Linked DNA regions of Maricaulis maris. The main gene of each other region encodes a partner of the protein of the gene in region 2 in a complex. Links are inferred from orthologs where the notes say so. Each region holds a gene or a part of one and is shown on either strand. Other genes may lie near its edges.

Region 1 (12,060 bases), 1.1 Mb from region 2 along the record:
TGGACGATGATGCGCCCTTCCGGACGCGTCTCGGACGGGCGATGACCAGCCGGGGTTTCATTGTGTCTGCAGTGGCCACCGTTGAAGAGGCCAAGGAAGTGGCCAAGGCCAATCCGCCGGCCTTTGCCGTGCTTGACCTTCGGCTGCAGGACGGTGACGGGCTTGATGTGGTCAAGGCCCTGCACGCCTCGCGCGCAGATTGCCGGGTCGTCATGCTGACGGGCTATGGCAACATCGCGACAGCGGTTGCCGCCGTGAAGGCCGGGGCTGTGGATTACATGTCCAAACCTGCTGACGCGGACGACATCATCAAGGCCTTGCTGGCCCATCCCGAGGACAAGCCGGAACCGCCGGAAAACCCGATGTCGGCAGATCGCGTCCGCTGGGAGCATATCCAGCGCGTGTTCGAGCTGTGCGATCACAATGTCTCGGAGACGGCGCGCCGGCTGAACATGCACCGCCGTACCCTGCAACGCATTCTGGCCAAGCGCGCGCCGCGCTAGCGACCGGGGGTCTCGCTGGGGGCCACACGGGCATAGCCATAGACCGGGCCGCCATTGGCGCCCTGAACAATCGCGACTGTGGCGTATCGGCGGAAGCTCTCGCCGGTGAAGCTGGCCGGTCCGCCGGCCCAGTTGCCGAGATAGGTCAGGCTCTTGACCATGTTGTACTGGAGCATGTCGAGGCCGCTATTCTCGCCGGCCCGGACCTGGACCGTTGCCCAGCCCGGAGCATAGGCCACCAGCCAGACATCGAGTTCGGCCTCCGGCGCTTCGCCATCGAGGCCGACGCGGAAGGATCCGAACGGACCATCGCTGATGGTAATGACCGGGCTGTCCGGCATCGCGGTCAGGCGATCCTCGACCGCATGGGCGACTGCGTCCTGCTCCCAACCCGGCGCATCGGTGACGCCATCAACGACAAAATGTGGTGTGTAGAGACGCGGCACGCCGAGGCGCGGCAGATAAGTGCGCTGGCGCTGGACATATTCTGGCCGGGCATAGGTGTCGGTCCAGCCATACATGTCCCAATAGGACACCGCATAGGCGAGCACGAAGACGTTCTCGCGCTGGTCCAGTTCGCCCAGATACCGATTGGCTTCCGGGCACAGGCCGCAGCCCTGGCTGGTGAAGAGCTCGACCAGGACCGGGCGTTCGTCCGCGCCGGTCGACGCTTCGCCGGCTGAGGCAGCCGGCAGGGTGGTCACGCTGAAGGCCAGCGCCAGAAGGGGGGAGAGCCATTTCATGGCGTCCAGATAAGCATACCCGCCCGCATCATCCAATCAAATGGCCGTGACGCGGGCGGGAGCTTGAGGCTGGCTGACTAGGCCGCTGCGAGATTGCGCAGGACGTAGTGCAGGATGCCGCCGTGGCGGAAGTATTCCAGCTCATTCTCGGTATCGATCCGGGCGCGGGCCGGAGCAGTCTTGACCGTGCCGTCCGGGAAGGCGATCTCGATCGTCATCATGCCACGCGGCTCGAGGCTTTCGATGCCGCGAATGGTGACGATCTCGTCGCCGGTCATGCCCAGGGCTTCCCAGCTGCCACCATCCTCGAACTGCAGGGGCAGCACGCCCATGCCGATCAGGTTGGAGCGGTGGATACGCTCGAAGCTCTCGGCGATCACCGCCTTGACGCCCAGAAGACGGGTGCCCTTGGCGGCCCAGTCGCGCGAGGAGCCTGTGCCGTATTCCTTGCCACCGAACACCACGAGCGGGGTGCCTTCGGCCTGGTGCGCCATGCAGGCGTCGTAGATGTCGACCTGCTGGCCGTCCTTCAGCGTGTAGCCGCCTTCGACGCCATCGAGCATCTTGTTCTTGATGCGGATATTGGCGAACGTGCCGCGCATCATCACTTCGTGATTGCCGCGCCGCGAACCGTAGGAGTTGAACTCCAGAACCGGAACCTGGCGTTCCTGCAGGTAGCGACCGGCCGGGCTGTCGGCCTTGATCGAACCGGCCGGCGAGATGTGGTCGGTGGTGATCGAGTCGCCGAACAGGCCCATGATCTTGGCATTGACGACATCGCCCGGGCTTTCCGGGTCCATGGTCATGCCTTCGAAGTAGGGCGGGTTCTGGACATAGGTCGAGGTGTGGTCCCAGGCATAGGTCAGGCCGCCCGGCACTTCGATGCCACCCCAGGCGTCATCACCCTTGAAGACGTTGGCATAGCGCTTGGCAAACATGTCCGGGGTCACCGAGGTGCGAACCACTTCGGCGATCTCGGCCGAGCTCGGCCAGATGTCCTTCAGGTAGACGTCATTGCCGTCCTGGTCCTGGCCCAGCGGGTCGGTGACCAGATTGACCTTCATCGAGCCGGCCAGCGCATAGGCGACAACCAGCGGCGGCGAGGCGAGATAGTTGGCTCGCACGTCCGGCGAGATCCGGCCTTCAAAGTTGCGGTTGCCGGACAGAACCGAGGTCGCGACAAGGTCGTTTTCGTTGATCGTCTTCGAGATCGCCGGCGGCAGCGGACCGGAATTGCCGATACAGGTGGTGCAGCCATAGCCGACCAGGTCGAAGCCAAGGGCGTCGAGATCGTCGTTCAGGCCGGCCCGCAGCAGGTAATCGGTCACGACCTGGGAGCCCGGGGCCAGCGAGGTCTTCACCCAGGGCTTGGTCTTCAGGCCCTTGGCCACGGCATTGCGGGCCAGCAGGCCGGCGCCGAGCATGACTGACGGGTTGGAGGTGTTGGTGCAGGAGGTGATGGCCGCGATGGCGACGTCACCATTGGTGAAAGCGTAGTCCTCACCGGCGACCGGCGCCGACTTGTTGAGCTCGTCACCCTTGCCGTATTCGCTTTCCATGATGCGGGCGAAACCGGCAGCCGCGTTGGACAGTTCGATCCAGTCCTGCGGACGTTTCGGACCCGAGACGGCCGGAACGACTTCCGACATGTCGAGGTGGAGCGTGTCGGTGAAGACCGGGTCGGCATCGTAGTCCGGGCGGAACATGCCCTGGGCCTTGGAATAGGCTTCAACCAGAGCCACGCGCTTGTCGTCGCGGCCGGTGGCCTTGAGGTAGGCGAGCGTTTCGTTGTCGACCGGGAAGAAGCCGCAGGTGGCGCCGTATTCCGGTGCCATGTTGGCGATGGTGGCTTCGTCTTCGAGCGACAGGTGATCGAGGCCCGAGCCGTAGAATTCCACGAACTTGCCGACCACGCCGCGCTTGCGGAGCATTTCCACGACTTTCAGCACGAGGTCGGTTGCGGTTGCGCCCTCGGGCATCTTGCCGGTCAGCTCGAAGCCGACGACTTCCGGGATAAGCATGGAGACCGGCTGGCCCAGCATGGCGGCTTCGGCCTCGATGCCGCCGACGCCCCAGCCGAGAACGGCGAGGCCGTTGATCATGGTGGTGTGGCTGTCGGTGCCCACGCAGGTGTCCGGATAGGCGATGGTCTCGCCGTCTTCTTCCTTGGTCCAAACAGCCTGGGCGAGGTTTTCCAGATTGACCTGGTGGATGATACCGGTGCCCGGCGGGACCACGCGGAAATTGTCAAACGCCTTGGCGCCCCATTTCAGGAATTTGTAGCGCTCGCCATTGCGCTCGTACTCGCGCTCGACATTCTTGGCGAAGCTGTCGGCGTGTCCGAAATTGTCGACCATCACCGAGTGGTCGATCACGAGATCGACCGGGACCTGCGGATTGATACGATCCGGGTCGGCGCCCAGCTTGGTGGCGGCGTCGCGCATGGCAGCGAGGTCGACCACGGCCGGCACACCGGTAAAGTCCTGCATGACCACACGAGCCGGACGATAGGCGATTTCGTGGGTCGACTTGCGGGTCGTCAGCCATTCGGCCATCGCTTCGATGTCGGCTTTGGTGACGGTCTTGCCGTCTTCAAAGCGCAGCAGGTTTTCCAGCAGCACTTTCAGCGAGCCCGGAAGCCGGGAAACCCCGGCCAGCCCGTTCGCCTCGGCGACCTTCAGATCATAATAGGCATACGTTTCACCGGCAGCGGTGAGCGTACGTTTACAGGAAAAACTGTCGAGAGAGGCCATATGCGTCGTCCTCATGGGGTCAGGGGTAAAATACCCGGTGGGGAGGTCGGCCACGTTTTGCGGCCACATGTTTTGGCGGGTTTTAGCCGGACATTCGGTCTGCTGCAATGCGGCGTTACGTGCGTTGACGGATAGGCCCCTGTCGGGCGACATGCTGAGCCATGCCGACTGAAGCCGCAAAATTCCCCGCCATGCCCGCTTTTGCACCGGAACGGCTCGCTGTTGCCGGGCTGACGCTGTCGCGCGGCGGTCTGGTGCTGGTGCGTGATTTCAGCCTCGATCTGGTGCCGGGCGACGCGGTGCTGATGAGTGGTCCGAACGGAACCGGCAAGACAACGCTGATGCGAGCAATCGCCGGTTTTATCCGGCCCGACGCCGGAAACATCCGCATCGGTGACCAGGCGCCAGCCGTCGCGGCCGCCGACACGCTCGGCTGGCTCGGGCATGCGGACGGGCTCAAGCCGGGTGAAACGCCTCGTCAGGCCTTGCGGTTCTGGTCCGACATGGCCGGGCAGGGCCGCCAGCCAATCCTGCCGCTGATGCGGGCGATGGCCATCGAAAGCCTGATCGACCGACCCGCGGGCCGCCTCTCCCGGGGCCAGCAAAGACGGACGGCCCTGGTCCGGGTTGCCTTGTCCAACCGGCCGATCTGGCTGCTGGACGAGCCCGCCGGTCCGCTTGATGGCGGCGGTCGGGCGCGGCTGGCCGACCTCGTTTCCTGGCACCGCGCCCGCGGCGGCAGTGTTATAGCGGCGACGCACCAGACCCTCGACTGGCCCAACGCCAGACGGATCGATCTGGGGGCCCACCGATGAGTGCGCTGTCTGCCATTTTTGCCCGCGAAGCGCGTCTGGCCTGGGCCGGCGGCGGTGGCGCCGCCGGGCCGGCGGCCTTCTTCCTTGCAGCCATCACCCTCGCCCCCCTCGCCATCGGGCCGGCGGCTGATCTTCTGGCGGCAGTTGGTCCGGGGATCATGGGCTTTGCGGCCCTGCTCTCGGTGTTGCAATCCGCTGATCGTCTGTTCGGCGATGATCATGGTGACGGCACCGCCGAGCTTTACCTGCTCAGTGGCGTGACACCGTCCTGGCTGGTTCTGGCCAAGGTGATGGGGCAAGCGGCTGCTACCCTTTGGCCGTTACCCGTGATCGGATTGTTGGGAGCGCTGATGTACGGCGTCACAATCCTGCCCGCACTGGTCGGCGCTCTGGCGCTGTTGGCCGCGATCCCGGCGCTGTCCCTGATAGCCGGTTTCGCGGGCGCCCTAGCGGCGGGCATTCGGCGCAGCGGTCTTCTGATTGCGCTCATCGCGACGCCGATGATGGTGCCTGTCCTGATCTTCGCCGCCGGCGCCGGGCGTTCTGCCTTCGAGGGTGACGAGCGCGCGCTGGCCAATCTTCTGCTGACGCTGGCCGTTTCACTGGCAACTACGGCGCTGGCCCCGTTTGGCATTGCTGCTGCCCTGCGCAGCCGGCTTGGGTGACCCTGCCTTCTTGAACACGCGTGACACGGCCTTATCTCCGGGCCCGGACTGCCGTTACCAGAAGAGACCCAGCCATGGCGCTGCAAACCACTGACCCTGCGAACGAGATCCGCCTGAATGCCGATTTCAGCGAACGCGCCGTTGTGCGCCCGGAAGACTATGAGTGGGTGAGGTCGCCCGCGAGCGGAGTCGAGCGGATGATGCTGGATCGGATCGGCGGTGAAGTCGCCCGGGCCACCACCATCGTGCGTTTCGCCCCGAACTCGCGCTTCGACCCGCACGACCATCCGCTCGGCGAGGAGTTTCTGGTTCTGGAGGGGGTCTTCTCGGATGAGAGCGGGGACTATCCCGCCGGCAGCTATGTCCGCAATCCGCCTGGTAGCCGCCACCAGCCGCATACCGATCCGGGCTGCACCATCCTGGTCAAGTTGCGGCAGTTCGATCCGATGGACCTGGTCAGCAAAGTCATCGACACGAGATCCGCCCCGTTCCGGCCCGGCCTTGTGGACGGTCTATCGGTGCTTCCGCTCCATGAAGCTGGAACCGAGCATGTGGCGCTGGTCCGCTGGCAGCCGGGGACCCGGTTCAACCGGCATCGCCACTGGGGCGGTGAGGAGATCTTCGTGATCGAAGGCGTGTTCGAGGACGAGCATGGCCGCTATCCGGCCGGGAGCTGGCTCCGCAGCCCCCACATGAGCCAGCACACGCCGTTTTCGACCGAAGGCTGCCTGATCTGGGTCAAGACCGGGCATTTGCCGCAATAGGCTGCGACTATCCGGCAGTTGCGGGGCGCGAGCCATCAAGCTAAGTCCCGTTTCCATGCTGTCTTATTTTTCAAATCCGCAGCGCTTCGACCAGCTGGCCCGCACCTTGATCCCGATCTTTGGTGTGCTGACGCTCGGCTTGCTGGCTGTCGGAATTTGGCTGGCCTTCTTCGGGTCTCCGCCGGACTACCAGCAGGGTGAGACGGTCCGGATCATGTATGTCCACGTGCCTGCGGCATACATGGCGATGGCGCTGTATGCGGCGCTGGCGGTGGCGAGCTTTGTCTATTTCGTGTGGCGGCATGCCCTGGCCGATACCGCGGCCGAGGTCATCGCGCCGATCGGCGCCGCCTTTACCGTGCTGGCCTTGTTCACCGGTTCGCTCTGGGGCAAGCCGATGTGGGGGACCTGGTGGGAATGGGACGCGCGGATGACCTCCGTTCTCGTCCTGCTGCTGGTCTATCTCGGCTATATGGCGCTGCGCGCGGCGATCGAGGATGCCCAGCAGGCGGCCCGGACCGCGGCCATCCTCGGCATGGCCGGCATCATCAATCTGGTCATCGTGAAATTTTCTGTCGACTGGTGGTCGAGCCTGCATCAGCCGGCCTCGGTGATCCGCTTCGACGGGCCGACCATTCACCCCAGCCAGTTGTGGCCGCTGGCCATCATGGCGCTGGCCTACACCTTCCTCGCCGGCTGGCTGGTGCTGTACCGCTTGCGCAGCCAGGCGCTGCGACGGCGTGCCCGGACGCTTCAGCGCCAGCGGGAACAGGCGGCGCGCCGCAATGAGGATGCCGTCTCATGACCGAGTTCTTCGCGATGGGTGGCTATGCCGCCTATGTCTGGCCAACCTGGGCGGTGTCGGCGGCTGTTCTGGTTGCCCTGGTCGTCCATGCCCTGCTCGAGCGCCGCGCCGCTCGCGAGGCTCTGCGGCGTCTTGAAACGGACGAGGCCTGATGAGGTGGCTCCGGCTTGCCGCCTGGCTGGTCGTTATCGGGCTGGCTGGCGTGTTGGCCGTGCGTTTCGCGGGAGACCGGCCAGTGGAAGTCCGCGAGCCGCTGCCTGTCCTGACCATGGCCGAACTGGAAAACCGCGATCGCTTCGATCCCGGCTCCATCGAGGGTCCATGGCTGCTGAATGTCTGGGGCAGCTGGTGTGCCCCCTGTCATGCCGAGCATTCCACCTTGATGGCCTTGCGCAGCGAAGGCATCGCGATCTACGGCCTGAACTGGCGCGACACGCCGGAGGATGCGGAGCAGTTTCTTGACGAGCTCGGTGACCCGTTCGTCGCGGTCATGCAGGATGTCGACAACCAGTCCGTGATGGCGCTGGGGATCAGTGGGGCACCGGAGACGCTGGTGGTCAGCGACGGGCAGATCCTGGCTCGCTGGCCGGGTCCGCTGACAGTGGATGTCTTGCGTCAGACCATCTATCCCGCGCTGGAGCGGGCCGACCGCCGCTAGGCCGCCGTGTTTTCCCGGGTGTCCTTGCCGGCTTTCTTGGACTTTTTCTCGCCCTTCTTGGCCTTCGCCTTGGCTTTGTCCTTCGCCTTCTTCTTGGCCTTCTTCTTCTTCTCCTTGGCAACCAGCTTGGCCTGTTTGGCGGCTTCCTCACCTTTTTCCAGCGTCTCGGCGATGCGCCGGAGCGTTTCGATGAAGCTGGCGCGTTTGTTTTTCGGCAAGGCCGACAGGATGGCCTTGTCGGCATCCATGGCGCCGCGGGTTGCGGTTTCGTGCAGGGCGCGACCGCTCTCGGTCAGCTTGACCGCATTGGCGCGGGCGTCGTCGGCCAGCTTCTCGCGCTCCAGAAGCCCGTTCTTGACCATGCGGGCGACCAGCTCGGCGAGCGTGGAACGGTCGATCCCGGTTGTCTTGACGAGCTGGGTCTGGGTCAGCCCCTCTTCCTGGGCTGTCGCATGCAGGACGGCGAACTGACGCTGCGTCAGCTTGGCGCCGGCCATCGCCTTGGTGAAGCGCTCGGCCGCGAACTGCTGTGCCCTGTGCAGGAGGTGACCGGGCGATTCCGTCAGATGGAAGTTCTTGGTGTCGTGCTTGTCGTGCGGCATGACGCCCCCCGTCCCATTCGGGAATTCATCCTAGGGCGGATTTATAACGCGAGAATGACAAATGTCCGAGCACGGAATGCCGGGATCAGCTGTCCGCTGGGTCCGGCGACTTGGGCTGGTTTTTCAGGACAAGCGGCATTTGCGAAGCGGCGAAGAGAACCGACAAGACCATCACGCCGAGCTTGGCGTTGGACCAGAAGGCTTCGCTCAGTTCCAGCTCCGCAAACCAGCGCGCCGACACCGGCACGACGCTGTCGGTGATGTGACGCCACATCACCTCGTTGAGAAAGGCCAGGAACTGGAACCACAGGGCCCAGCGAATGGCCAGCAAGGTCCAGGCGCGGTCCGTCAGCTCGAAGATATGGCTGAAGAAGACCTTCCAGACATTCTGGCCAAGGGCGAGGCTGACCAGGATCAGATAGGACAGGAAGAGATTGATGATCGTGGGCTTGGCGTAGATGAAGATCGGATCCTGAAGAAAGATCCCCAGTGCGCCGAAGGCGAGCACGATGATCGTCGTGAAGACCAGCATCGGCGGGATGCGCTTCTCGATCCGGATCGACAGGACCAGCGCCACCGTTGCGGCGAGCATGTAGGCGCCGGTTCCGATATAGATGGCCTGATCACCCGCAAACATCCGCGCGACATTGTAGACCACGATCCAGACGCCGATCGGGCCGGCATCAATAAGAAGGCGTGAGCTCTGCTCTGACGTGTTCTGGGTCTGGGCCACGGGCGCCTCCTCGGTTGGGTCTACATCACCTGAAGCAATACGAGCCCGGCAGCAAGACAGATTGCCAGCCCGGTCCGGCGGGCTCCGAACGGCTCTTTCAAAACCAGTGCGGCGAGGATGGCGCCGAGGACGATGGAGAGTTCCCGCAAGGCGGCCATCGGTGCCACCGGTGCGTTGGCGTAGGCGTAGAGGGCAAGGCCATAGGTGGTCAGATTGAAGCCCATACACATCAGGGCGGGGCGTGTTTCCTGGCGGGCGATCACCATAAATTTCTTGCCGCGCCGAAGGATTGCCGTTGGCAATATGGTCACGCCGGAAAGCACGAAGAACCAGCCGAGATAGATGAAAAGTTGTCCCGAGGTGCGGACGCCGGCCGCGTCGATCACCGTATAGCTGGCGGTCATGCTGGCGGCGGCGAGGGCCAGCAGCATGAGTTTGAGCTTGGGCCGACCATCGCGCTCCGGCCAAGCGAATCCGATCAGCGCCGCCGTGGCGACACCCAGTCCGGCTATCTGCCCCAGCGAGACGGTCTCATGCAGGAAGACAAAGGCCGCAATCGCTGCCAGCGCAGGTGCGGCACCGCGCATGACCGGATAGGCCAGGTTCATCTCGCCTTCGTTGAAGGCGGCGACCAAGAGCATGTTGAAGGCCCAGATCACCACAGCGCCGGCCAGCAGGAAGCGCCAGACCTCCCAGGGCGGGATGGGCTGGAAGGCCAGCCAGGGCAGGATCAGAACGGCCAGAAACCCTTGCGTCAAACCGCGGAAGACCAGCTTGTCGTTGGCCTTCTTGGTCAAGAGGGTCATGATGGCATGCGCCAGGGCCGAGCCCAGCATGGCCAGCGTGGCAAGGCCGAGCGTCGTCTCCACGTGCTAGCTGTCCAGCCCGGCAAGTGCGCGCGAGAAGTCACGGGCCGAGAAGGGCTGGAGGTCAGCCTCACCTTCGCCAATGCCGATATAGTGGATCGGCAGCTGGAATTTCTCGGCGACCTGGACCAGGGCGCCGCCCTTGGCGGTCCCGTCCAGCTTGGTCATGACAACCCCGGTCACCGCAGAGGACTCCAGAAACGCCTGGGCTTGGGACACGGCGTTCGAACCGACGGTCCCGTCGAGAACCAGGACGACGTGATGCGGCGCATCCGGCATGCGTTTTTTGATGACCCGCACGACCTTGCGCAGCTCGTCCATCAGTTCGGCTTTGTTCTGCAGTCGGCCGGCGGTGTCGATCAGGACCACGTCATGGCCGTCGCGGGCGGCTTGGTCGATGGCATCGAAAGCCAGGCCGGCGGCGTCGGCGCCGATCTCCCGCTTGATCACCGGCGCCTTGGCGCGCTCGCCCCATATCGAGACCTGCTCGATGGCGGCGGCCCGGAAGGTATCGCCGGCGGCCAGGATCGGATTGCGGCCGTCGCGCTTCAGCTTGACGGCGATCTTGCCCAGCGTGGTGGTCTTGCCGGATCCGTTGACGCCCACGAAAAGCACCACTTGTGGCGTTGGCCCCGAGAGGTCGAGCGGACGCTCCAGCGGCTGCAGGGTTTCGGCGACAACCTCGGCCAGGGCTTCGCGGACCTCCTCGTCCGACACTTCCTTGTCGAACCGGTCGCGGGCCAGTCGTTCGGTGACGCGCAGGGCGGCGGCAGAACCGAGATCGGCCGCGATCAGAACATCTTCCAGCTCGTCGAGCGCCTCGCGGTCCAGCTTGCGCTTGGTGAAGATCGCGGTGACGCTCTCGCCCAGCTTGGACGAGGAGCGTTTCAGGCCTTGCGCCAGACGGGAAAAGAAGCCCGGTTTCTTGTCGCTCATCCGGTGATGACCCCCTTCAATTCACGCCCGTCATGCCCGGATATCGCGATATCGACAAGCGCACCGGGACGGGGGAAGTCGGCTTCGGCAATGCGGATGCCTGCAAAATTTCCGGCCCGGGCAAAGCCCGGCTTCTCGATCAGCGCGGCCTTCTCGATACCGATCATCCCGTCGAGATGATGGCTCAGGGCCGCGTCCGCCTTGGCCCGCAGACGCGTCGCGCGGTCCTTGATGATGGCGCGGTCTAGCTGCGGCATGCGCGCGGCCGGGGTACCCGGACGCGGCGAGTATGGGAAGACGTGCAGATAGGCAAGCTGGCACTCGTCGACGAGCCGGATCGAGTTCTCGAACATTGCTTCGGTCTCGGTCGGGAAGCCGGCAATCATATCCGCCCCGAAGGCCATCTCGGGCCGCGCCGCCTTGAGCCGTTCGCACAGGGCGATGGCGTCATCGCGTAAATGCCGACGCTTCATGCGCTTGAGGATCATGTCATCGCCAGCCTGCAAGGACAGGTGCAGATAAGGCGCGATGCGGGTCTCGCCCGTGACCGCCTCGAACAGGGCCTCGTCGATCTCGATGGCGTCGATGGAGGACAGGCGCAGGCGTTGCAGGTCCGGCACATGCTTGAGGATGGACTGGACCAGCCGGCCCAGCGCCGGGGTACCCGGCAGGTCGCCGCCCCAGGAGGTCAGGTCGACCCCGGTCAGCACAACCTCGCTATGACCGCTATCGACCAGCGTCTTGATCTGGTCGACCACCTCGCCGGCCCCGACCGAGCGCGAATTGCCCCGCCCATAAGGGATGATGCAGAAAGTGCAGCGGTGGTCGCAGCCATTCTGGACCTGAACATAGGCCCGGGCGCGGCCCTCCATCCCCTCGACGAGATGGCCGGCAGTCTCGGTCACGCTCATGATGTCGTTGACGCGGACCCTCTCGGTGCCGCCGAGCAGGTCGGCGGGCTTGAAGGTCTCGGCCTTGAGCTTGTCGTCATTGCCGATCACGCGGTTCACTTCCGGCATCTTGCCGAACATGTCCGGATCGACCTGGGCGGCGCAGCCGGTGACGATGATTTGCGCGTCGGGATTGTCGCGGCGGGCCCGGCGAATGTGCTGTCGGGCCTGGCGCACGGCCTCATTGGTCACGGCGCAGGTATTGACCAGGATTGTATTGGTCAGGCCCTGGTCGCGCGCATGCTTGCGCATGACCTCGCTCTCCCA
Region 2 (11,991 bases):
AATCCGGCCATCCTCATCGGCGTCGAAATGACGACCGGGCATGCCGCCCTCGGGACCACCCTCGGGGCCTTCACCGCCGCGACCGCGGCCACGACGACCCCAGCGACGACCTTCACCCTCATCGCCCGCGGCAGCCGCGTCATCCTGCATCCGAGCGCGCAGGCGCTGACGCACCGGAGACTGGTCCGCCTCGTCGAGATAGCCATCGGAATTGCGGTCCATCCAGGCGAACATTTCAGCCTGCAGACCATCGACTTCGGCACGGGTGATGGTGTTGTCGCCATTCGCGTCAGCGGCGCGCAACATCATCATGGCGCGCTCGGGTCCACCGGCACCGGGACCACCATGGCGATCGCCACCGCGGTGGTGACCGCCGGGTCCCTGGGCCTGGGCTGCGGCTCCCGCGAGCAGGAGGCAGGTCGCCCCCATCAATACAATCAGCTTGGAAGTTTTCATGACATTGTCCTTGTCGGTCTTGTCGTTCAGAGCCTCGCAGGAAGTAGAACGGTTCAGACCCGGACATCCGTCGCGGCGGCCTCACATTTTTCCGACGCGGCGCTGAAAGACGTCATGGACGGCGCTCATCTGTGTCTCGAGCATGGCTTCCAGCGCGCCGATTTCCCTGCAGCCACCCAGCTCGGCCAGCCTTGTCGCGAAACCGGTGCTGGCCTGGTCGGGGTCGAAGCCGGAGCCGTGGGCACAGCGGATCATCTGCAACACGCCCAGCTCCAGCTGCAGCGCATCGGTCAGTAGAGCGACCTCTTTCTCAGGCAGCACGCCCGCCGCCCCCAGCGCCGCCAGGGCCTCACTTGTCGAGGCGCGCAGCACATCCTTCTTGCCGGCATGGATGAGCTGGAGGGTCTGGGCGATGAACTCGATATCCTGCAGCCCCCCCGGCCGCGCCTTGAGGTCCCAAGCCGATTTGGGCGGCTTGGCCTCGGCAAGGCGCCGCCGCATGGACAGGGCATCCTCACGCACACCCTTCGCCTCGCGCGGTCGCCGCAGGGCCCGCTCGAACGAGGCTTCGACGGCCTGGGCCAGCGATCCGTCACCGGCAATGATCCGGGCCCGGGTCAGCGCCATCATCTCCCAGGTCCAGGCTTCATGCGGGTAATAGCTGTCGAAGCGCGACAGCGAGACGGCGACTGGCCCGGCCTTGCCGGACGGGCGCAATTGCATGTCGACGGTGTAGAGATCGCCCTCCTCGGTCGGGGCGGACAGGGCGCTGATCAGGCGCGTGGCGAACCGGCCGAACCAGGACGAGGCTGTCTCGTCACCATCATAGATGATCATGATGTCGAGATCGCTGTCGGCGGCAAGCTCGCGCCCACCCAGCTTGCCCATCCCGAGGATCACGCACTCGCCCGGCATGGGGCCGAAACGGCGCTCGGTCTCGTCCTGGGCCGCGCGGGCCATCAGGGCCAGACAGGCATCAGCCATCGCCGAGAACGCCATACCGGCAGCATGGGCGGTCGTGGTGCCCTTGAGGATCTGGGTGCCAATGCGAAAGCGCTCCTCGCGGGCGCGGCGGCGGGCGGTGTTGAGCGCTGCTTCATAACCGTCAGCGCGTGACAGCGCTTCACTCAGCACGGCGCGGAAACTGTCGGGTACGTCCTGGTCGAGCGGCACGGAAAAGCGCTCGTCCAGCATGGCATCGAGCAGGGCCGGTCGGCGGGCCAGGTCGGACGCCAGTCGCGGCGCCAGGGTCAGGATCCCGATCAGATCGGCGGCCAGCCCCGGCTCGTTGGACAGGAGAGAGAGCGGTTGCACCCCCATCGGCAGGTTCTCGAAGAAGGCGGCAAACCGCGTCATCGCGGCATCGGGCTCGCCGGTCGCCGCCATGCGATCGACCAGTTGCGGCGCGATACGGGCAAACAGGGTACGGGCGCGACTCGAGCGAACCGCCCTCACGCGCCCGGCCGCCCAGCCATTGAGCGTCGCCCACACGGCAGCGGGCTGCGAAAAGCCCAGCGTTTCAAGGGTGGTGATGGTGTCCGGCGTCGGCTCGACCCCGGTCAGGATCAGCGAGCCGGCCTCGGAGGCCAGCGCCTCGTCATTCTCGAACTGGTCCGAGAAATGACCATGCACCCGTTGCAGGCACGCCTCCACATCGGCCTCGAAGCCTGCAGGATCGGCATAGCCGGCAAGGGCGGCCAGATCGGCACGGGCCGCGGCATCCAGCGGTATGGTCTGGCTGGGCTCGTCCTGGCGCATCTGGATCCGGTGCTCCCAGCTGCGCAGGGCACAATAGTCGGCGGTCAGTGAGGCGTGGACGCTGGCCTCCACCGCGCCGACATGCTCCAGCGCCTGCAAGGCATCAAGGGTACCCGGGACCCGTACCCGTTCATCACGGCCGCCAAAGACGAGCTGCGGGATCTGGGCGTAGAATTCGATCTCGCGGATACCGCCGCGCCCGAGCTTGAGGTCATGCCCGGCCGGGCGGATCTCGGCCCGGCGACCGACGGTCTGGATCTGTCGGGCCAGCCCGCGGATATCGTCAATCGCCGCATAGTCCAGCGACCGCCGCCAGATGAAGGGCTGCATGAAGCCGAGGAAACGCGCGGCAGCCGCCGTGTCGCCGGCACTGGCCCGAGCCTTGATCCAGGCCGCGCGCTCCCAGGTCTGCCCCATGCCTTCGTAATAGTTCAGCGCTGCGTCGGTCGAGATAATGACCGGGGTCGCGCCCGGATCGGGCCGCAGGCGCAGATCAACGCGAAAGACATAGCCATCCGCGGTCACGTCCTGCAGCGACTTCACCACCGACTGGATCAGTCGCGGCAGGCGCTTTCGGGGCTCCTCGGTCTCGGGCAGCAACAGGGTTTCGGCGTCATAGACGGCGATCAGGTCGATATCGGAGGAGTAATTGAGATCACCCGTCCCCATCTTGCCCAGCGCAAGGATGATCACACCCGGGATCGGATTGTCCGGATCGGTGACGGGATGGGCCTTGCCCTGCCCGGCCAGAAAACGGACATGGGCGTGCAGCGCCGCCTGCAGGGCGGCATCGGCGACCCGGGTCATCGCCGCCGTGACAGCGCGGACATCCCAGACGCCGGCGAGGTCAGCGAGCGCGGTGACGAGATGGGCGTCACTCTTCGCCTCACGCAAAGCGGTATCGAGCGCTGCCGCATCCGGGGCCCCCGCTCCGGCGATCCGAAGATTGTCGATCGCCATCGCAATCAGACGGTCCGGCGTCTCGATGAGACAGGCTTGCAGGGTATCGGGCCGACGCTGGGACAGACGCGCGAGATAGGGAGCGGCCGCGAAGACCGTGTCGAGAAAGCCGGCGACCGGGCCGAGACTCGCCCGGACCGCATCCGGCAGGGATGCCAGCACATGGGCGGCCGCGCCGGGCTGGCGCCCCGGGAGGGGCGCGGTTCCGGCAGGAAGGGTCGGGGTCAGTGGCTGCGCGGGATCTGTCATGTCGACAAACTGGTCTGATCCGGCCCGGACGGGAAGCCGCGCACGCGCAAAATCCGGTCGTTGCCTCAGTCAGGCTTGGCCGGCGCCTTGGGAAAGCACAGCGAGGCGCGCAGGCCGGGGCCGTGTCCGCCCTCGACCACGCCTGGCCCTTCGGTCAGCTCGAACTGGCCGTTATGGACATCGACGATGGCCTGGACGAGCGACAGTCCGAGCCCGGAGCCCGGCTTGGTGCGGGAATTGTCCAGCCGGACGAAACGCTGGGTCACACGCTCGCGATCCGTGTCAGGGATGCCCGGGCCGGTATCGGTTACCGAGAACTCGATCTTGCCCTCGCCCGTTTCGCGCAAGCGCAGGGTCACCGCGCCGCCGGACGGCGTGTACTTGACCGCATTGTCGAGGATGTTGGCGAGAGCCTGGGAGAGCAGGCCGCGATCACCGAGCATTGTCAGACCGGACTGGATCTCGCTGGCGAAGGCCAGGCCCTCATCCTCGCACACCGGCTCATAGAGCTCGGCCAGATCAGCCGCGATGTCAGCGGGATCGAGGCGCCCGATCGAGGCCCGGCTCTCACCGGCCTCGAGCCGGGACAGCGACAGGATCGCGTTGAAAATGCCCAGGAGCTCGTCGGTATCGGCGACTGCCCGTTCCAGGGCCTGCTCGCGGGAGGCGCGATCACCATCCTCGCGCAGGGCTTCGTCGAGCCGGTTGCGCATACGGGTGAGCGGCGTGCGCAGGTCATGGGCGATACTATCGCCGGTATGACGCATGCGATGCATCAGCGCCTCGACCCGGTCGAGCATGTTGTTGAAGTTTTCCGACAGCTCGTCGAGCTCGTCGCCGGTGAAATTTCGCGGCGCCCGTGGTTGCAGGTCGCCGGCCTTCACGCGCCGGGCCACCGTGTTGATGCGGTCGAGACGGCGTACGAAGCGGCGACTGACGAAAATGCCCGCCGCCACACCCAGCGCCAGCGCCAGCGCCGAGGCCGCAAGGATGGTATTGAGCATGCGCGAGACGAGGCGCGTTTCCTCGTCGACATCGAGGCCGACATAAAGACGATAGCCCGAGGGCAGATCGATGATACGACCGCGCGCGGTGCGGTCATCCTTGCCGTCGGCGTCGTCGCGGTCGCCGGCAGCGGGCCGGCGATAGGTGAACTGGACGCGGCCCTCATCATCGGGCTGCACGTCCGGCAAATAGGTCAGGTTCCCGGACAGGCTGCGCCCGGTCGGGTGGACCAGCAGATAAAGGTAGTCCGCGCCGCCGCCGACCGTGCGTTCGAGAATGTAACGATTGACGGTGCGGATGCCGCCAGCCTGAAAACTGGCGTCGAGCGCCTCGACTTCCTCATTGATTGCCGAGTCGGCCCGGCGCAGCACCATGCCGGCCGAGGCCGCATAGACGAAGCCCAGCGTCACGAAGCTCGACAAGGCGAACAGGGCCGCCGACAGAAGCGTCTGCCGGAAGGCCGTTGTTCTCAGGAAGGCAGCCCCACGCGCCTGCATGCCCGATCAGGCCTGCAGGCGGTAACCGGCCCCGCGCACCGTGTGCAGCAGCGAGCGCGGGAAGGGTTTGTCGATCTTCGAGCGCAGGCGGGAGATATGCACGTCGATTACATTGGTCTGGGGGTCGAAATGATAGTCCCAGACCTTTTCCAGCAGCATGGTGCGGGTCACGACCTGGCCGGAATGCTTCATGAGGAATTCCAGCAGGCGGAATTCGCGCGGCTGAAGCAGGATGTCCTCGCCCTCGCGCACGACGGTGCGGGCGAGCAGGTCCATCTCCAGATCACCGACCACCAGCTTGGTGCGAACCGTGTCCGGATCGCGGCGGCGGGCCAGCGCTTCAACGCGGGCCAGCAGCTCGGCAAAGGCATAGGGCTTGACCAGATAGTCATCACCACCGGCCTTCAGGCCCTCGACGCGGTCATCGACCTCGCCAAGGGCGGAGAGAATGAGGACCGGGGTGCGATCATCATCACCGCGCAGCGCGGCGACCATCGACAGGCCATCCATGCGCGGCATCATGCGGTCGACGACCAGCACGTCGTATTCCGCTGCACGGGCCATTTCCAGACCTTCTTCGCCGTCGCCGGCATGATCGGCCACATGCCCGCTTTCGCGGAGGCCCTTGCGGATATAGCTGGCCGCTTCGCGGTCGTCTTCAACGATCAGAATACGCACCCCGATCTCCTCTTTCTCTAGTCGGCAGAGCCGAGTTGCAGAGCGACATAGCGTTGACCGCCCCGTCCCTCGACCAGCAGCAGAATGGCGCTGCGACCGTCTTCGCGAGCCTCGTCCGCAATGCTGCGGAGTTGCTCGGCACTGGTCACCGCATTACCGCCGGCTTCCAGGATGACATCACCGGTCTGGACCCCCTTGCGGGCGGCCTCGCTGCCGGGTTCAAGTTCGTCGACCACGACACCCTGGACGTTCGGCCCCAGACCGCGGACCTCGCGGTCCTCGTCAGCCAGAGGCGCCAGGGACATGCCGAACACCGCGGTCCGGACCGGCGCCTGGTCGACACTGCTCATGTTGGCCAGTTGCTGCTCGCCCGGGCGATCACCGAGGGTCGCGCGGATGGTACGCTCACGCCCGTCCCGCAGAACCAGGAAGCGGACATCGTCACCGGCCGCGACATTGCCGACGCGGCGGGTCAGATCGCGGGAACCGTCAACCGTCTCGCCGTCGATCTCGAGCACGACATCCTCGCGTTCGAAACCGGCCTGGTCGGCCGGACCGCCCTCGACAATGGAGCTGATGATGGCGCCGCGCGGCTCGTCGAGACCGAGTGCCTCGGCAATATCCTCTGTGACGTTCTGGATCGACACGCCGAGCCAGCCGCGAGCGACGCGGCCGTCATCGCGCAGGTCGGCGACGATGCGCGCGGCGATGTCGGAGGGAATGGCAAAGCCGATGCCGACATTGCCGCCGGTCGGCGAGAAGATCTGCGAGTTCACGCCGATCACATTGCCCGCCAGGTCGAAGGTCGGACCGCCGGAATTGCCGCGGTTGATCGGGGCGTCGACCTGGATGAAGTCGTTATAGGTGGAGTTGCCGATCGGGCGGCCGATGGCCGAGATGATGCCGGCGGTCGCGGTGCCGCCAAGGCCGAACGGATTGCCGACGGCCACGACCCAGTCCCCGACGCGGTAATGCGGCGTCTCTTCGAGACGAACGAAGGGGAAGTCGATATCCGCATCGACCTTCAGCAGGGCGAGATCGGTCTGCGGGTCGGTACCGATGATGCGGGCCGGGTATTCCTCGCCCTCGGACGTGCCGATGGTAATCTCGTCAGCGCCGGCGACCACGTGATTATTGGTGACGATATAGCCCTCGGCGGAGATGAAGAAGCCCGAACCGAGCGATTGTCGCGGCTGTGGTTGCGGACGCTGGCCACCGAACTGGCGCTCCATCCACTCGCGCATTTGCGGCGGCAGATTGTCGAGGTCCGGACCGCCTTCGCCGAGCGGCGATTCCGGGGTGGAGCTATTGACCTGTACGGTGACAACCGACGGGCTGACACTTTCGATGAGATCGGCAAAGGACATCGGCGCGCCAGCCGGTATGGCGGCGGACAACCGGTGTTCGTCTGCCGACTGGAAGGCGTGAGCCTCTCCCATCGAACGATCCAGAAGAGTTCCTGCGGCCAGTGCGGAGAGCACCAGGAGCGAGACACCGCCGAGGCGGCGCATGCGATCAACCGAAATCATGAGTATCGACGACCTTTCCGTTGCGATTGGAGGGACAGGATCACGTCCGGCGATTAAACCCGGCGTGACGCAAACATTACAATAACATTACAAACGGTAACTTACCCGTCATCTTTCAGGCGGGTCCGGATCACCACCGGGCTGTTCAGGGTCCGATGCACCGGACACTTGTCGGCGATCTCCAGCAGGCGCGCGCGCTGGGCCTCATCAAGGGCGCCTTCGAGCACGATCTCGCGCTCGAAAATGTCGACATTGCGTTCCTGCCCGTCGAGGCAGGCCTCGCAATCCTCCGCATGTCCCTTGCTGTGGGCGGTCCGGACCGTGACCCGGTCGAGCGGCAGGGACTTGCGGGTGGCATACATGCGCAGTGTCATGGACGTGCAGGCGCCCAGCGCGGCGCTGAGATAGCCATAGGGCGACGGGCCGGCATCGAAGCCGCCGACCGAGACCGGCTCGTCGGCGACCAGGACATGATCGCCGTCGACGACGTGATTCTCGAATGGACCCCGACGGGTCTCGCGGACGATCACCGCGCCATCGCGGTCCGCCTGCGGCACAGCCGGTCCGGGGCTCAGCACATAGCGCGCGGCCCAGCTGGCGATAACATCGGCGGCATAGAGCGCGTCGCGCTCGCCGCGCAGCAAATGATCAGCATCATCCAGGCTGACAAAGCTCTTGGGATGCTTCGCCGCCACAAAGAGCCGCGAGGCGTTATCGATCCCGACCACCTGGTCGACCGGCGAATGCAGGATCAGCAAGGGGCTGCGCAATTCCGCCGCGGCCTCCTCGAGCGCATGACCGGCGATATCGTCGAGGAATTGCTTCGTGATGGTGAAGGAGCGCCCCGACAGTGACACCTCGGCCCGTCCGTCACGCTTGATGGCGTCGACCATCTCGGCGAACTGGTGAGTGACGTGATTGGCGTCGGCCGGCGCCCCGATCGTCGCCACAGCCTTGACCGAGGGCAGGTCACCGGCCGCCGCGATAACGGCAGCGCCGCCCAGCGAATGGCCGACCAGCAGGGCGGGCGCACCATGCTCGGCGTCCATGTAGCGCGCCGCGGCGAGCAGGTCCTGGATGTTGGACGAGAAGTTGGTGTTGGCGAAATCACCCTCGGACTGGCCCAGCCCTGTGAAGTCGAAACGCAGGACCGCAAAGCCTGCCGCGGTCAGGCGCCGCGCGATACGGCTCGCGGCGAGGATGTCCTTGCTGCACGAGAAGCAGTGCGCGAACAGCGCGTATGCCGCAGGCGGTCCGTCCGGAAGCTCGAGCTTCGCAGCCAGGGTCTCGCCAAGGGCCCCGGTAAACTCAACGCGCTCTGATCGGGCCATGCTCTGTCTCCATTTGCTGCCTCACAGGTAAGAGCTTCAAACGCAGACGCAATCCACAGTGTTGGGATGGGCCCGTTATTGAGAAGGCCTGGTCAGGCACGCCCGTGAAACAGGGCCATCGCAACCATACGGCCGGGGGCTCAGCGGCTTTCCGGTTCGACGGCCGGCTCTGCGGCCGGGCCCTCGCCCTCACCCTGCCAGACGCCGGCTTCGCGCAAAGCCTGAGCGACTTCCGGCGGCATGTAGGTCTCGTCGTGCTTGGCCAGCACGGTCCGCGCCTGGAAGACGCCGTCCCCGGCGAATTGCCCCTCGACGATCACCCCCTGCCCTTCGCGGAAGAGATCCGGCAGCAGGCCGGAATAGACAACGCTGACCTCCCGGGCCCGGTCGGTGATCACGAAGCGCGTAGCGCCCGCCTCGTCCTCACCCACGGATTCCTCGAGAACCAGGCCGCCGACCCGGATCCGGGCCTCGGTACCGGGGTGTTCGGCGGCGATCTCGCTCGGCGAATAGAAGAAGACGACCGCGCTGCGAAGCGCTGTCAGGCCCAGCGCCACGGCGGCAACAAGAACAATGGCGGCCGCACCAATGGTGGCCAGACGGCGATTGCGATGGCGCATCAGCGGGTGCTCCCCGGGCGAGAGGATGAAGGCACGAAAACGAGCGAAAGATTATTGGCCGGCATCTCGACCCGGGCGTCAAGCACGAGACCCTGACCGGCAAACAGGGCGATGACGGCTTCGAGATCGCGGACGCCCCAGGCCGGATTGCGCGATTTCAGCGAGGCATCGAATTGCAAATTGGAGGGCGCCGTCGCCTTGCCGAGCTTGTAGGGGCCGTAAAGCACCACCACGCCACCCGGTCGAAGCTTGCGGGCGGCCAGCGACACCAGCGCCTCCGCCACGGCCCAGGGCGCGATGTGGATGACATTCATGCAGACCAGCGCATCGAAACCGTCGATCACCTCGACGGTCTCGGGACGCAGGAGATCGATCTCGAGCGGGGCACGGATAGCGCCGGACGCCTCGCTGGCCCAGGCCGCCTGGCTGGCGCGGGCCTCGCGATCGGGATCGCTGGGCTGCCAGGTGATATCGGGCCGCAGATGACAGGCGGCGACGGCATGCTCGCCGGTTCCCGAGCCGATCTCCAGCACCTCGGCCTGGTCCGGCAGCACGCGCGAGAGAACGTTCGCGATCACGTCGCGGTTGCGCGCAGCACTCGGCGAATGCAGGCGATCATGCAAGGCCGTTCGGCTTTCCAGGGCGGTCGGGGTCGGATCGGTCTGGTTCATGGTCTCCGCGTACGTTGCCCGGCGCCCGGATGCAAGACAGACGGCGCGGCGCGGGACGCTATGCCGCGGCCGCGGCAGCACCGCGGCGGCGCAGGAGCGCAGCCGCCGTGTCGAGGCCGGCCGAGTCCATCAGGCGAACCGTGATGTCCAGCCCGTCCTGGGCGGTCGTCCGGTTCTGGCCTTCGCTGCCGACGATCAGGTCGACCAGCATGTCGCCGGCTTCCTGCATCCGTTTTTCAGCCGCGTCGGCGATCCGCTTCTGGGTCGAGGCGATTGCCGCTGCAGTGGCATGTTTGCGACAGCGACTGAGGAAATAGAGCAGGCCCTCGGCCTTGTCGATCGCGGCCGTGTTCGGGATCTGGGCCGGGATCACGCGGCCGCTGCGGCCCCGGCGCGGCTCCGGCAGGCCTGAATCGAGGGCCAGCGGCACCTTGGCCAGGATCTTCTCGACATTGGTCGACGCCTCGGCCCGCAAGCCGAACAGCGACCGGCCCCACCGGCCATCCTTGCGGATGCCGAATTCGGCCGTCATTCCGGTCGAGAAGGCGACGAATCGGTCAAATACCAGGGCGCAGGCCTTTGCTTCCTCGAGGGTCTGGGGCGGTTGTTTCAGGCGCGCGGCAAAGAAACCGGTATCGTCCAGCACGGCGTCGCCGACGGCCGCAATCTCGGTCTTCTGCACCACCAGATCGTCATCGCGCCGGCCGATCCGTTTGATGACGCGGAAGATCTGCCAGGGACAATCCAGCCGGCCCATGGTCAGGAGCAGGATCCACAGCGCCGCCTCGGGATTGGTTTCCAGCATCTCCTCGTGAAGCCGCATGACGGTCAGGGAGAGATCATCGTCGAAATCCTCGATCTTGAGCGGTAGCTCACCCATCGCCCGCGCCAGGTCTTCGCAATTGCTAAAGAGGGTGATCGCAACAGCCAGCATCGTCCGCCCATCGGAGCCGAAGCGCTTCAGGAGAGCCGTCATGTCCTTGGGAACCCGGTCCGCCTTGTGCACGGCATCAGCCAGGGCAGCTCCGGCCTGGCGGCGATAGTCGAACCAGATCGGGTCCGTCTCCGGCCGCTTGCACTTCTTGGCGGCCTCGACCATGCCCGGCGCAAGCTCACGGGCCATCCAGCCCCAGATCTTCGACAGGTCCTCGCTCGAAAACCGGAAGCGCGAAGGCGGCACAAGGGCGGAATCGCCAACCAGGGGCCGCAAGGGAGACAGGATGTAGGCCTTCGCAAGATCACCTGCGGGTGTCTGCATCGCCTCGTCCAGCTCGGCAAAAATGCCGCTTAGCGCGGCCGATGACTTGTCCTGGGCCGCCGCAGCCTTCGTCGTCGCCCGCAATCTCGCGCGCATGTGCTCGGGCATGGTGCGCCAAAGCGCTTCAAGCTTTGCCCGCTGAGAAGGTGACAGTTTTGTCATGGCCGAGGATACACAGTTTCTTGCCCACCCTAGTCTTCGACGACTTCGGTTAATGAGCGCTTAGCGACCAGTTGCGGGAAGAGAAATACAGGCAGCAAGGCCGCCGAGTTCTGATCTCGACAAGCTGAGTTCTCCGCCATAGGCCTTGGCCAGGTCCGACACAATTGCCAGACCCAGACCTGAACCGGGTGCCTGCTCATCGAGGCGTACACCGCGCTGAAGCGCCGAGGCGCACTCATCCTCGGTGAGCCCGGGTCCGTCATCCTCGATTGTCACGGCCAACTCGCGCGGCGCCGTTCTCCCGGCCGTGACATGGACCAGGCCGCCGGACCATTTGCAGGCATTGTCCATGAGATTGCCGATCATTTCCTCAAGGTCCTGACGCTCGCCCTTGAAGTTCAGCTCCGCCTCGACCTCGGTTGTGATGCGGATACCGCGAGCCCGGTTGATCTTCTCCAGCGTCCGGGCGAGATCCCCCACGGTTGCACCGAGGGGCGTGCGCGCGCCCAGCGCCTTCGCATGGGCCGCGGCGCGCGCGCGTCGCAAATGGTGCTCGACCTGCTCGGTCATCACCCCGGTCTGTCGCTGGACCAGGCTCGCCAGCTCGCCCTCCGACGCCCGCGCCTCATTGGTCAGGACCGCAATCGGCGTCTTGAGCGCGTGCGCCAGATTGCCGACATGGGTCCGCGAACGCTCAACCAGTTCGCGCGAATGGTCGAGCATGGCGTTGAGTTCGTCCGCGAGTGGCTGGAGCTCGACCGGAAACTCGCCATCGACCCGGTCCGTATTGCCTTCTCGCACCTCCGCCACGCTGTCG

What was found.
Region 1: the proteins of ccmE (region 2) and AAA969_RS13910 are in contact, whole or in part, in a solved structure (PDB 8CE8), measured with the Escherichia coli proteins. The link is inferred for Maricaulis maris from one-to-one orthologs.

The regions. Positions count from the first base shown.
Region 1 is NZ_AP027270.1:2,914,831-2,926,890, reverse strand. Bases 3,707-6,644 are described here. They hold AAA969_RS13910 (heme exporter protein CcmB), read left to right. Parts: upstream 3,707-4,810; coding sequence 4,811-5,479; downstream 5,480-6,644. Other genes in these bases: ccmC (heme ABC transporter permease CcmC), read left to right, coding at 6,299-6,644; AAA969_RS13905 (cupin domain-containing protein), read left to right, coding at 5,554-6,243; ccmA (heme ABC exporter ATP-binding protein CcmA), read left to right, coding at 4,161-4,814; acnA (aconitate hydratase AcnA), read right to left, coding at 3,707-3,999. Outside these bases: AAA969_RS13930 (ActR/PrrA/RegA family redox response regulator transcription factor), read left to right, coding at 1-503; AAA969_RS13925 (DUF1223 domain-containing protein), read right to left, coding at 500-1,246; more of acnA, read right to left, coding at 1,324-3,706; more of ccmC, read left to right, coding at 6,645-7,048; heme exporter protein CcmD, read left to right, coding at 7,045-7,200; AAA969_RS13890 (thiol:disulfide interchange protein), read left to right, coding at 7,200-7,706; AAA969_RS13885 (MarR family winged helix-turn-helix transcriptional regulator), read right to left, coding at 7,703-8,308; AAA969_RS13880 (inner membrane-spanning protein YciB), read right to left, coding at 8,394-9,041; AAA969_RS13875 (EamA family transporter), read right to left, coding at 9,062-9,910; signal recognition particle-docking protein FtsY, read right to left, coding at 9,914-10,843; tRNA (N(6)-L-threonylcarbamoyladenosine(37)-C(2))-methylthiotransferase MtaB, read right to left, coding at 10,840-12,060. UniProt on the Escherichia coli protein: Required for the export of heme to the periplasm for the biogenesis of c-type cytochromes.
Region 2 is NZ_AP027270.1:1,814,504-1,826,494, forward strand. What follows is about bases 7,344-10,212. They hold ccmE (cytochrome c maturation protein CcmE), read right to left. Parts: upstream 9,084-10,212; coding sequence 8,604-9,083; downstream 7,344-8,603. Other genes in these bases: AAA969_RS08515 (bifunctional alpha/beta hydrolase/OsmC family protein), read right to left, coding at 7,344-8,463; AAA969_RS08525 (DUF938 domain-containing protein), read right to left, coding at 9,083-9,754; AAA969_RS08530 (hypothetical protein), read right to left, coding at 9,813-10,212. Outside these bases: AAA969_RS08490 (hypothetical protein), read right to left, coding at 1-456; AAA969_RS08495 (bifunctional [glutamine synthetase] adenylyltransferase/[glutamine synthetase]-adenylyl-L-tyrosine phosphorylase), read right to left, coding at 538-3,423; AAA969_RS08500 (sensor histidine kinase), read right to left, coding at 3,489-4,925; AAA969_RS08505 (response regulator transcription factor), read right to left, coding at 4,932-5,603; AAA969_RS08510 (Do family serine endopeptidase), read right to left, coding at 5,621-7,132; more of AAA969_RS08515, read right to left, coding at 7,234-7,343; more of AAA969_RS08530, read right to left, coding at 10,213-11,108; AAA969_RS08535 (sensor histidine kinase), read right to left, coding at 11,235-11,991. UniProt on the Escherichia coli protein: Heme chaperone required for the biogenesis of c-type cytochromes. Transiently binds heme delivered by CcmC and transfers the heme to apo-cytochromes in a process facilitated by CcmF and CcmH.